One region of the Meiothermus ruber DSM 1279 genome, then DNA from elsewhere that is predicted to be linked to it. Evidence: riboswitches for the same ligand, from Rfam matches in the RefSeq annotation. Region 1 holds a riboswitch; each other region holds the start of a gene.
The links. A riboswitch is a leader RNA that binds a small molecule or an ion and turns the genes downstream of it on or off. The one in region 1 is predicted to bind S-adenosylmethionine.
Positions count from the first base shown of each region.

Region 2: linked by a shared signal. The riboswitch ahead of MRUB_RS02440 (O-acetylhomoserine aminocarboxypropyltransferase/cysteine synthase family protein) and the one ahead of MRUB_RS08660 (O-acetylhomoserine aminocarboxypropyltransferase/cysteine synthase family protein) in region 1 are both predicted to bind S-adenosylmethionine.
Region 3: linked by a shared signal. The riboswitch ahead of cysC (adenylyl-sulfate kinase) and the one ahead of MRUB_RS08660 (O-acetylhomoserine aminocarboxypropyltransferase/cysteine synthase family protein) in region 1 are both predicted to bind S-adenosylmethionine.

Region 1 covers NC_013946.1:1,759,364-1,762,626, forward strand. The annotation lists gene serS (serine--tRNA ligase) at 1-857, opposite strand, end outside; gene gatC (Asp-tRNA(Asn)/Glu-tRNA(Gln) amidotransferase subunit GatC) at 886-1,173, opposite strand; SAM riboswitch class I at 1,297-1,414, shown strand; gene MRUB_RS08660 (O-acetylhomoserine aminocarboxypropyltransferase/cysteine synthase family protein) at 1,662-2,954, shown strand; gene metX (homoserine O-acetyltransferase MetX) at 2,993-3,263, shown strand, end outside.
Region 2 covers NC_013946.1:467,275-470,537, reverse strand. The annotation lists gene metF (methylenetetrahydrofolate reductase [NAD(P)H]) at 1-108, opposite strand, end outside; gene MRUB_RS02440 (O-acetylhomoserine aminocarboxypropyltransferase/cysteine synthase family protein) at 98-1,366, opposite strand; SAM riboswitch class I at 1,411-1,559, opposite strand; gene MRUB_RS02435 (DHH family phosphoesterase) at 1,727-2,704, opposite strand; gene aroA (3-phosphoshikimate 1-carboxyvinyltransferase) at 2,840-3,263, shown strand, end outside.
Region 3 covers NC_013946.1:840,464-843,726, forward strand. The annotation lists gene sat (sulfate adenylyltransferase) at 1-484, opposite strand, end outside; gene MRUB_RS04335 (phosphoadenylyl-sulfate reductase) at 495-1,160, opposite strand; gene cysC (adenylyl-sulfate kinase) at 1,157-1,798, opposite strand; SAM riboswitch class I at 1,802-1,922, opposite strand; gene MRUB_RS04345 (LapA family protein) at 2,060-2,371, shown strand; gene MRUB_RS04350 (single-stranded-DNA-specific exonuclease RecJ) at 2,471-3,263, shown strand, end outside.

The DNA.
Region 1 (3,263 bases):
CACAGCACGTACTGCTCCACCTTATTGAACTGGTGAACGCGCATCAGGCCCCGCACATCCCTTCCGGCGGAGCCGGCCTCGCTGCGAAAACAGGGCGAGAGCGCACAGTAGGTCTTAGGAAGTTCTGTCTCCGCGAGGATTTCCCCAGCGTGCAGGTAGTTCAGCAGCACCTCGGCGGTACCCGCCAGGTAGACCTCCCCCCCATCCACCGCGTAGACCTGGTCGCGGGCAGCAGGAAACTGTCCGTGGGCATAAAGCGCCTCCTCTTTGGTCAGGCTGGGCACGCTCATCGGCGTGAAGCCGGCCTGGATCATCCGGTCGAGGGCAAACCGCAGCAGGGCCTGCTCGTAGACCATCAGATCGCCCTTAAGGATGTAAGAACGTGAGCCGGAGACCTTAGCGGCACGCTCAAAATCACCCCAGCCGTTCTTTTCCATCAGGGCCACGTGATCCAGCGGTTCAAACAGGAAGGTGCGCGGATTGCCGTGCACCCGCGTCTCGACGTTAAAAGAGTCGTCCGGGCCCACCGGGGCGCCTTCCCAGGGAAGGGTGGGGGTCAGGTAGAGGAGCTGCTTGAGCTGGGCCTCGAGGGTGCGCAACTGGGGCTCGAGCTCGGCCAGCTGGCGGCCAATCTCTTTGCCCCGCTCGATCATGGCGGCCCGCTCTTCCGGCTTAGCCCTGGCCGCTGCCTTGGCGTTGGCGTTGCGTTCGGCCTGTATTTTTTCAATGGTGCGCTTGAGGGTCTGCACCTCCTGGTCGAGTTCGAGCAGTTTGTCGAGCTCGAGGGTAAGACCTTTTTTTTCTATGGCCTGACGAACGGCTTCGGGGTTCTCACGGATGAATTTGATGTCTAGCATAAAAAGTCCAAGGGTGCAAACGCATCGGCTATTCTATAACCCTGGGCACCTTAAATTGGCCCTCGTGCGCTTCTATAGCCACCGACAGGGCTTGTTCCTGTGCGAGCGAGGGGCGAACCTGATCGGCCCGCAGGCGGTTGGTGATCTCCACCGGCCGGGCCATCTCGGGCAGGCCCTCGGTGTTCAGCTCATTCAATTTTTCAAAAAAGCCCACGATCGAGCGCAGCTCGCCCTCGAGCCTGGCCTCTTCCTCCGGTGTAAGAGCAAGCCGCGAAAGCCTGCTCAGATGTTTCACCAGTTCCGGCGTAATCTCCATGCGTGCCATTCTAACGTCCACAAGGCTGGAGGGTACAGCTCGAGGGCTGGGCTTGACATCACAGGGTTGTCTATCTAGACTCACATCTATCCGCGCTGGGGCGCGGCCACAATCAATCAAGTTCTTTTATCCAGAGCGATGGAGGGATCGGCCCTGCGAAGTCGCAGCAACCCACAAAAAGCCTCTGCTCATCACCAGATGGCTTTTTGCAAGGTGCTAATTCCGGCCCGACTGCTGAACGTTGTAGGCACACGATGTTCAAGGCTAGGCATAGCCTGGCAGTTGGGAAAGATAAGAGAAGGGAGCGCACACAAAGTGGCGCAGCGGGATGTCGAAGCCGTACCCCCTTCCAGTCATAAAAGAACGTCTGGTAGGGGGTTTTGCTATAGCAAAACTCCTACCAAGATAGCGCCCCAAATCCCACGCGGATCATTTCCCATCGGAACAGGCGGCCCTGGCCGCCGTCCGCTGGGTGGTAGGAGAGCAGCATGTCGCAAAAACACCGTTTCGAGACCCTGCAACTACACGCCGGCTACAGCCCCGACCCCACCACTGGGGCCCGTCAGGTGCCCATCTACGCCACCACCTCGTATCAGTTCAAGGACGCCGACCACGCCGCCCGGCTCTTTGGGTTGCAGGAGTTCGGCAACATTTATACCCGCATCATGAACCCCACCACCGATGTGCTGGAGAAGCGCATCGCGGCCCTCGAGGGGGGGGTGGCGGCCCTGGCCACCAGCTCGGGCCATGCCGCGCAGTTCCTGGCTATCACCAACATCGCCCAGGCCGGCGATAACTTTGTGTCCACCCCCAACCTCTACGGGGGCAGCATCAACCAGTTCAAAGTGACGCTGCCCCGGCTTGGCATTGAAAGCCGTTTTACCGACAGCGCCGAGAGCGTGGACGATTTCATCCGCCTGACCGACGATAAAACCCGCTTCTGGTACCTGGAGTCGCTGGGCAACCCGGCCCTCAACATCCCCGACTTCGAGCTCATCGCCCAGGCCGCCCAGGAGCGGGGCATCGCCCTGATTGTGGACAACACCTTTGGGCACGGGGGCTATCTCTTCCGCCCCATCGAGTGGGGGGCCAACGTGGTAACCCACTCCGGTACCAAGTGGATTGGGGGGCACGGTGCGGCCATCGCTGGCCTGATTGTGGACGGCGGCAACTTCAACTGGGACAACGGGCGCTACCCCCTGATTACCCAGCCCCAGCCCGGCTACCACGGCCTCGAGCTGCACAAGGCCCTGGGCAACCTGGCCTTCATCATCAAGGCCCGCGTGGACGGCCTGCGCGACCAGGGGCAGTGCCTGGGGCCTTTCGAGGCTTTCTTGCTGCTCCTGGGCCTCGAGACCCTCTCGCTGCGCTCGGAGCGGCACGTGCAGAACACCCTGGCCCTGGCCCACTGGCTGCGTGAGCAGGACGAGGTGGCCTGGGTCAACTACCCCGGCCTGGACGACCACCCCAGTTATGCCAAGGCCCAGAAGTACTTCAAGGGCAGGCCGGGATCGGTGCTTACCTTCGGCCTCAAGGGTGGATACGAGGCCGCCAAGAGCTTCATCAACCGGCTCGAGCTGGTCTCCCACCTGGCCAATGTGGGCGATACCCGCACCCTGGCCATCCACCCCGCCTCCACCACCCACTCCCAGCTATCGCCGGAGGAGCAGGTTCGCGCGGGGGTCAACCCCGAGTTGGTGCGAATTAGCGTGGGGCTGGAGGCCATCGAAGACATCCAAGCCGACCTCAAGCAGGCCCTGCGCTCGAGGGTGGGCGTCTAACCGCCCTGGCGCTTTGCGGTGTAGCGAGGGCGAATAAAATGAGCGATCTGCTTATTCAAGAGGCCTGGGGCGACCATGAAGCCCTGCTGATTAAACCGCCCAAAAGCCGGGGCCGGGTACCACCGCCGGTGCCGGCCCAGGCCCTGGTGGCCGGCGGCTTTCGCCTCGAGTACGGCGGTGTGCTGCCCGAGCTGCGCATGCGCTACGAGACCTACGGCCAGCTCAACTTCGAGCGCAGCAACGCGGTGCTGGTCTTCCACGCCTGGACGGGCTCGGCGCACCTGGCCGGTACCTACACCCAGGAAACCC
Region 2 (3,263 bases), 1.3 Mb from region 1:
CTCGTGCAGGGTGCGGAACAACGCGGCCTCGCCCCGGGGGGTTTTGGGCGGGAAGAACTCGAAGGAGAAAAGCGGCTTCCCGCTTTGCAGCAGGGTGCTAACCTTCATGGCCCACCTGCTCCACACTGGCCAACGCCTCCAGGAGCATCTGCTGAATGTCCTGGGGGCTCTCGAGGCCCACCGAAAGGCGGATGGTCTCCGGGCCCACCCCCGCCGCCCGGCGGGCCGCCTCGGGGATGCGGCTGTGGGTGGTGGTCCAGGGGTGCACCGCCAGGGTGCGGGCATCCCCCACGTTGGGCGCCTGGATGATCTTCAGGTTGGCAAGGAAGCGGCTGGCCCCCTCGAGCCCCCCCCGGATGCCAAAGGTCAGGATGCTGCCAAACCCCCCGCGCAGGTACTGGGTGGCCCGGGGGTGGGCTGGGTCGGTGGGCAGGCCGGGGTAGCGCACCCAGGCCACCTGGGGCTGGGACTCGAGCCAGCGGGCCAGGGTCAGCGCGGTCTGGCTGGCCCGCTCGATGCGCAGGGCCACTGTCTCCAGGCCCTGAAAAAGCAAATAGGCGTTGAAGGGCGAGAGCACCATCCCGCCCAGCGAGAGCCCCAGCTGGCGCACCCGCTCCAGAAAACACCGCGCCCCAAACTGCTCCCAGGGGATCTTGCCCTGGGCATCGGGGCTGGTGAACTGCGGGTAATGCTGCCAGAGGGCGGTTTCCCGCGAGAGCACCGCCCCGCCCAGAATCGAGCCATGGCCGCTGGCCCACTTGGTCAGGCTGTGCACCACCACGTGTGCCCCGTGCTCCAGGGGGCGGGCCAGGGCCCCCACCGCGCCAAAGGTGTTGTCCACCACCAGGGCCACCCGGTGGGCCTCGCACAGCTCAGCCAGCCCTTGCAGGTCGGGGAGCTCGAGCGAGGGGTTGCCCAGCACCTCCACAAAAACCGCCCGGGTCTTCTCGTTCAGGGCTGCCTGCACCGCCGCCACCTCGGGCGCCACAAAGTGCACCCGCACCCCCATCAGGCCGAAGACCTGGTTCAACAGCCCCACCGTACCGCCAAACAAACCGGGACTGGCCACCACCTCGTCGCCCGCGCGCACCAAGGCCAGCAGACCGGCAAAGCTGGCGGCCTGCCCCGAGGCCAGGCAGACCGCCCCCAAAGCCCCTTCCAGGGCAGTGAGACGGGCCTCGAGGGCCGCCACTGTGGGGTTCTGGAGGCGGGTATAGGTGTAGCCCTGGTTGGTGGCAAACTTATGCGCGCCGTCCTCCAGGTCGGCGAAACCATAGGCCGCCGTCGCGTAGATCGGCACGCCCACCGCGTTATGGGGATCTTGTTGGGGAAGCCCACTCAAAACAGCCAGACTGGAAAAATCCATCTACCCTCCTTCAGTCCTGCTCGAAGAAGGGCTTTTTTTCCCTTCTTCCATCTTTCCCCTGGTGCCTTTGCTGTGCCTAGCGACACCGGGGCGGATTTGGCACCAAGCGCGGGGGTTTCTCGGTAATGGGCGATTGCCCCCGCAGGTTGCCGCAGCTTCATCGGGCCGTTCCCTCCGCTGCTCTGGATAGAAGAACTGCTTACCCTGGGCGGGTAAGGTTCTATGCAATGGTATGGGCTGGAAGGGTCATCGTCAAGATAAGTACAGGAGCAAACAGCCGCATCGGACTGCGGCTGTTGAAGCCTTCGCGCGTTGCGCAGGGCCGGTTCAGTCTACGAGCAGCTTCTCCAAAGGGCCGTGCTACAGGTAGCCCGCCCGCCGGAGCTCTTCCTCCACCGCCGCCAGCACCCTGGGGTAGGCCTCTTCCAGGGTCAGACCGCGCAGGGTGGCCCCTGCCGCCGGCACGTGGCCCCCGCCGCCCAGCTTGACCGCCACCGCCTGGGCCGAGACCCCGCCGCGGCTGCGGATGCTGATCTTCACGCCTTCCTCGCGCTCGCGCAAAAAAACCGCAATCTGGCTGCCTTCGGCGTAGCGGATGATGCCCACAAAGTCGTCGGAGTCTTCCACGTTAATCCCGCTGGGCATATGGGCCGTCACCAGCAGGCCTCCAAAGTGGAACCCCACCGTGGAAAGCACCGCCCCCATCACCTTGAAGTAGCTCACCGGGCGCCACTGCAATCGGTCGGTGAGCTCAGCCAGCCGCACCCCATACCCCACCAGCTCGGCGGCGGTGTGCAGCACCTCGGGGGTGGTGTTGGCAAAGCGAAAGTTGCCGGTATCGGTAATCAGGCCGGTGAGCACCGGGGTGGCAATTTCGGGCGTCCAGGTGACCCCCAGCGCGTCAATCAGATCCTTGACAATCTGGGCGGTGGCAGCCTTGGAGGGATCCACCACCGAAAGGTAGCCAAAGCGCGGGTTGGTGCCGTGGTGGTCAATGTTGATCACGAATCCCTCCACCGGCGCGCCCGCCACCCGGCTGGGCTCCGCCGAGTCCAGCACCACTAGGGTGGCCCCCTCCGGCACGTGCTGGATGGGGTCGCTGTACTCGTCTTCCCGCACCAAAAACCGCAGAAACCGCGGAGGGTCGGCAATCCAGGTCACTTTCTTGTCCAGGGCTTGCAGGGCTCGAAAGAGCCCCAGCGACGAGCCTATGGCGTCGCCATCGGGGTCTACGTGCGAGACCACGATGATGGGGCCCTCGAGTTCCCGCAGGGTGTCGGCCACGGTTCGAATCTTCTCCCAGTAACGGGGCTCAGGGGCGTTGTGTGCATCATCCATGACACCCCACTATAACGGCAAATCACCCAGCCAAGTGAGTATGCTATTCGCCAACCCCCTCCTCGCAGCGGAAAAAATCAATGCCCCAAGACCTCGGGCCGGTTGCGCGTACAGGCTATAATCCCGGTTGGACTTATGGAACGGCTCATCCCCCCCACCCCCTCCCTCAAGGGCACCCTCCGGGTTCCCGGCGACAAGTCGGTCACGCACCGCGGCCTCATGCTGGGCGCGCTGGCCCAGGGCGAAAGCACGCTTTACTACCCGCTCAAGGCCGGCGACACCCTCTCCACCGCCCAGGTAATGCGCCAGCTTGGGGCCGAAATTACCGAGCAGGGCCAGCACTTTCACATCAAAGGGGTGGGCCTTCGGCTCAAAGAACCCGGCGACGTGCTCGACTGTGGCAACGCCGGCACCCTGATGCGGCTGGTGGCCGGGCTTTTGTCAGGGCAGGAAACATTCGCGGTACTCACCGGCGATGCCTCGCTCCGGCGGCGGCCCATGGGCCGGGTGACCCTCCCCTTGCGGCAGATGGGCGCCCGCATCGAAGGCCGCGAGAACG
Region 3 (3,263 bases), 920 kb from region 1:
GGTGTAACAAATACACGCCCCCGGCCAGGTACACCTCGCCTCGAGCCAGCAGGGCGGCCACCCCGGGGTGGGCGGGGTCGGCGGTGCGGTAGATCGCCAGGGCCTCCTGTCTTTTGTCGGGTTGATACCGCTCTTCTACCTCGAGCAAGCCTACCGTTCTCCCATGCCAGACCAGGCGCACACGCTGGCGGTACAGGGCGGCTTGCGAGCGCGAGACTGCCAGGGTGATGGGAATGCTCCAGGGCAGGCCGTTGGACAGCCGCATTTCCTCCAGCACGCGTTGGTAATCGGCCTCCCCCATGAACCCTTGCAGGGGCGAGTAGACCCCGGTGGCGATCAGCTCGAGGTCAGCGTAGCCCTGTGCGTCCAGCTCGAGGGCTGGGAGGTGCTCGTATTCTCGAGGGTCGGCCTGCAGTATGCGCTCAACCAGCGTTCCGCCGTGTGGTGATGGTAAGTTTACAACATTTGTAAGTTTTTCAGCCATAAAAAAACTCCTACAAGGCTTGTTCACCCTGCCACAGGCCGCACTCGGTTTTGCCCCGGCCTGACCAGCGACCAGCCCGGGCCTCCTCACCGGGGCGCACGGCGCGGGTGCAGGGCCAGCAGCCGATGCTGAGAAACCCCGACCAGTACAGAGGGTTAACGAAAAGTTGGTGCTTTTGAGCAAAGGCCTCGAGCTGGGCGCGATGCCAGTAGGCCAGCGGATTGATGCGCAACCGCTGGCCGGGCTCGAGAAAATCCAGCCCTTGGCGGGTGGAGGCCTGATCCCGGCTGCGGGCGTTTAGCAGCGCCGAAGGATTCTTTTGTGAGAGATAGGCGCGTAGGGGGGCTACTTTGCGCGCGTTGCAGCAGCCGTCGGGGTCGCTGCGGAAGCGCTCCTGTCCCCAGGGGTCGGGCGGGAGCCCAGCGCTGAGGGTTACAAAGCGCATCTGCGTATAACGGGCCGACAGACGGTCGCGGGTCTCGAGGGTCTCCGGGAAATGATAGCCGGTGTCTACAAACACCACCTCACCGGTATAGCCGGCCTGTGCGGCCAGCTCGAGCAGCACCACCCCATTGAGGTTGAAGGCGCTGGTGATGATAAGGTCGGGGTAATGCTCCAGGGCCCACTGGATGACCTCGAGGGGCGGGGTTTGGGGGTTCCAGTGTTCAGGGATCACCGTTTGGGTACCTCCTCAACGCCAAAAGGGGCCAGGGCCGCCAGCAGGCGGCTGAGGCACTCCTGCAGGCTCATCTGATCGGTGCGCAGGTGCAGGTCGGGGTTCAAAGGGGGCTCGTACGGGTCTGAAATTCCGGTAAAGTGCGGTATTTCACCGCGCAGGGCCCGGGCGTACAGGCCCTTCACGTCCCTTTGAATCAGCACCTTCAGGGGGGCGTCCACGTAGACCTCGAGCTTTCTGGGGGCTTCGGCCAGCACGGCTTCACGGGTGGAACGGTAGGGGCTGATGGCGCTTACCAGCACCAGAACCCCATGTTTAGCCAGCAGGTTGGCCACATAGCCGATGCGGCGGATGTTGGTGTCGCGGTCTTCCCGGCTAAAACCCAGGCCTTTCGATAAGTGCTCCCGCACCGCATCGCCATCGAGATGCTCCACCGGGTATCCGGCTTCGTACAGGAGCACCTCGAGGGCCCGGGCCAGGGTGGTTTTACCGGCGCCGGAAAGACCGGTGAACCAGATTACAACCCCTGGCGAAAGGGATGGTTGGCGGCGCTGCCCTTTGGATATCTTGCTGCTGGCTGGAGCGGAATAACCTGTGTGGATTGAGGAGATGGTGCTCGACTTTTCCAAGATATTCAAACCCCCTTATCTTTCCCGGCGCAGAGGCCGGGCCGGAATTGGCACCTTGCCTTTGGCAGGTTGCCGCAGCTTCATCGGGCCGTTCCCGTCGGGCAGTTGCCCTGTCCGCTGCTCTGGATAAGGCCTAGAGCCTTGATACCAGGCACGGCCGCCTGGTGAAGGGTAGGCTAGCATAAGTTACAACTTTTGTAAACTAACCGAGCGATGGTCTGCGCAAGCCTGGGCGCTTTTCTCACTCAGAACTGCGGTAGACTTCTAAGTATGAAAGTTCTGAGTGCGCTGGCCTTCGCGGTGGTGCTGGGGGTAGCCGCGGTGGCCTGGGTTCTGTATGCGCTGCAGCCTGGGTTGATGATCGGCACGCCCTGGGGCCTGGTTCACCTGAGCCTGTTGTGGGTGGGGGCTTTTGGGCTGGGTCTGGTGGTGATGGGCCTATACGTCTTGACCGGCTGGATAAGGGCCCAGGCCGTCTTGCGCCAGCGCAACCTGGAATTGCGCCAGGCCAGGGGTGAGCTCGAGGCCCTCAAAAAACAACACCCCGAAGAAACCCCGGTCATCCCGGATCGGACAGCTTGAGTAGAAGCAGCCAGCAAGCCCCCCCGATGGGAAGAGACAGAGGCCCATCCTGCCTGTAACCTGGGGGCGCCGGGTGGATCGGGTGTGGTGGAGATCTGGATGAAGTGGAGACTCCGTGAATGGCCCCATGTGGCCGAACTTCGACCATTAATTGAGCAACTGGGTATACCCCCGCTGGCGGCGGCGGTCTTCTGGAACCGGGGGTTTCGGCGAAAAGAAGACCTCGAGCCCCCCCTGGTATGCCTTCCCATCGATGGCCTCAAGCAGGCGGCTTTGCGCATCATTGAAGCTTTGGAAAAACGCGAGCGCATCCGGGTTCACGGCGATTACGACGCCGACGGCTTGACCGGCACGGCGCTGCTGCTGAACGGTTTGGAGAGGCTGGGCGCCGAGATCCATGCCTTTATCCCCCACCGCCTGGAGGAGGGCTACGGGGTGCTGATGGATCGGGTGCCGGAGCACCTCGAGGCCTGCGACCTGTTCATCACGGTAGACTGCGGTATCACCAACCATGCCGAGCTGCGCGCGCTGGTCGAGAATGGGGTCTCGGTGCTGGTCACCGATCACCATTCGCCGGGCGCTGCGCCGCCGCCGGGCCTGGTGGTGCACCCGGCCCTCTCGCCCGGGCTGCAAGGCCAGGCGCACCCCACCGGTTCGGGGGTGGCCTTCTTGCTGCTGTGGCAGGTGTACGAACTGCTGGGCCGGGATCCACCCTTAGAGTACGCCGACCTGGCCGCAATTGGTACGGTGGCCGACGTGGCCCCTTTGCAGGGCTTTAATCGGGCCCTGGTTCAGGAGGGGTTGCGCCGCCTGCGCGACTCCGCCAACCTGGGCCTCAAAGTACTGGCAGCGGAACACTGCCAGGAATTCAGCGCCAGCGAGATTGCCTTTC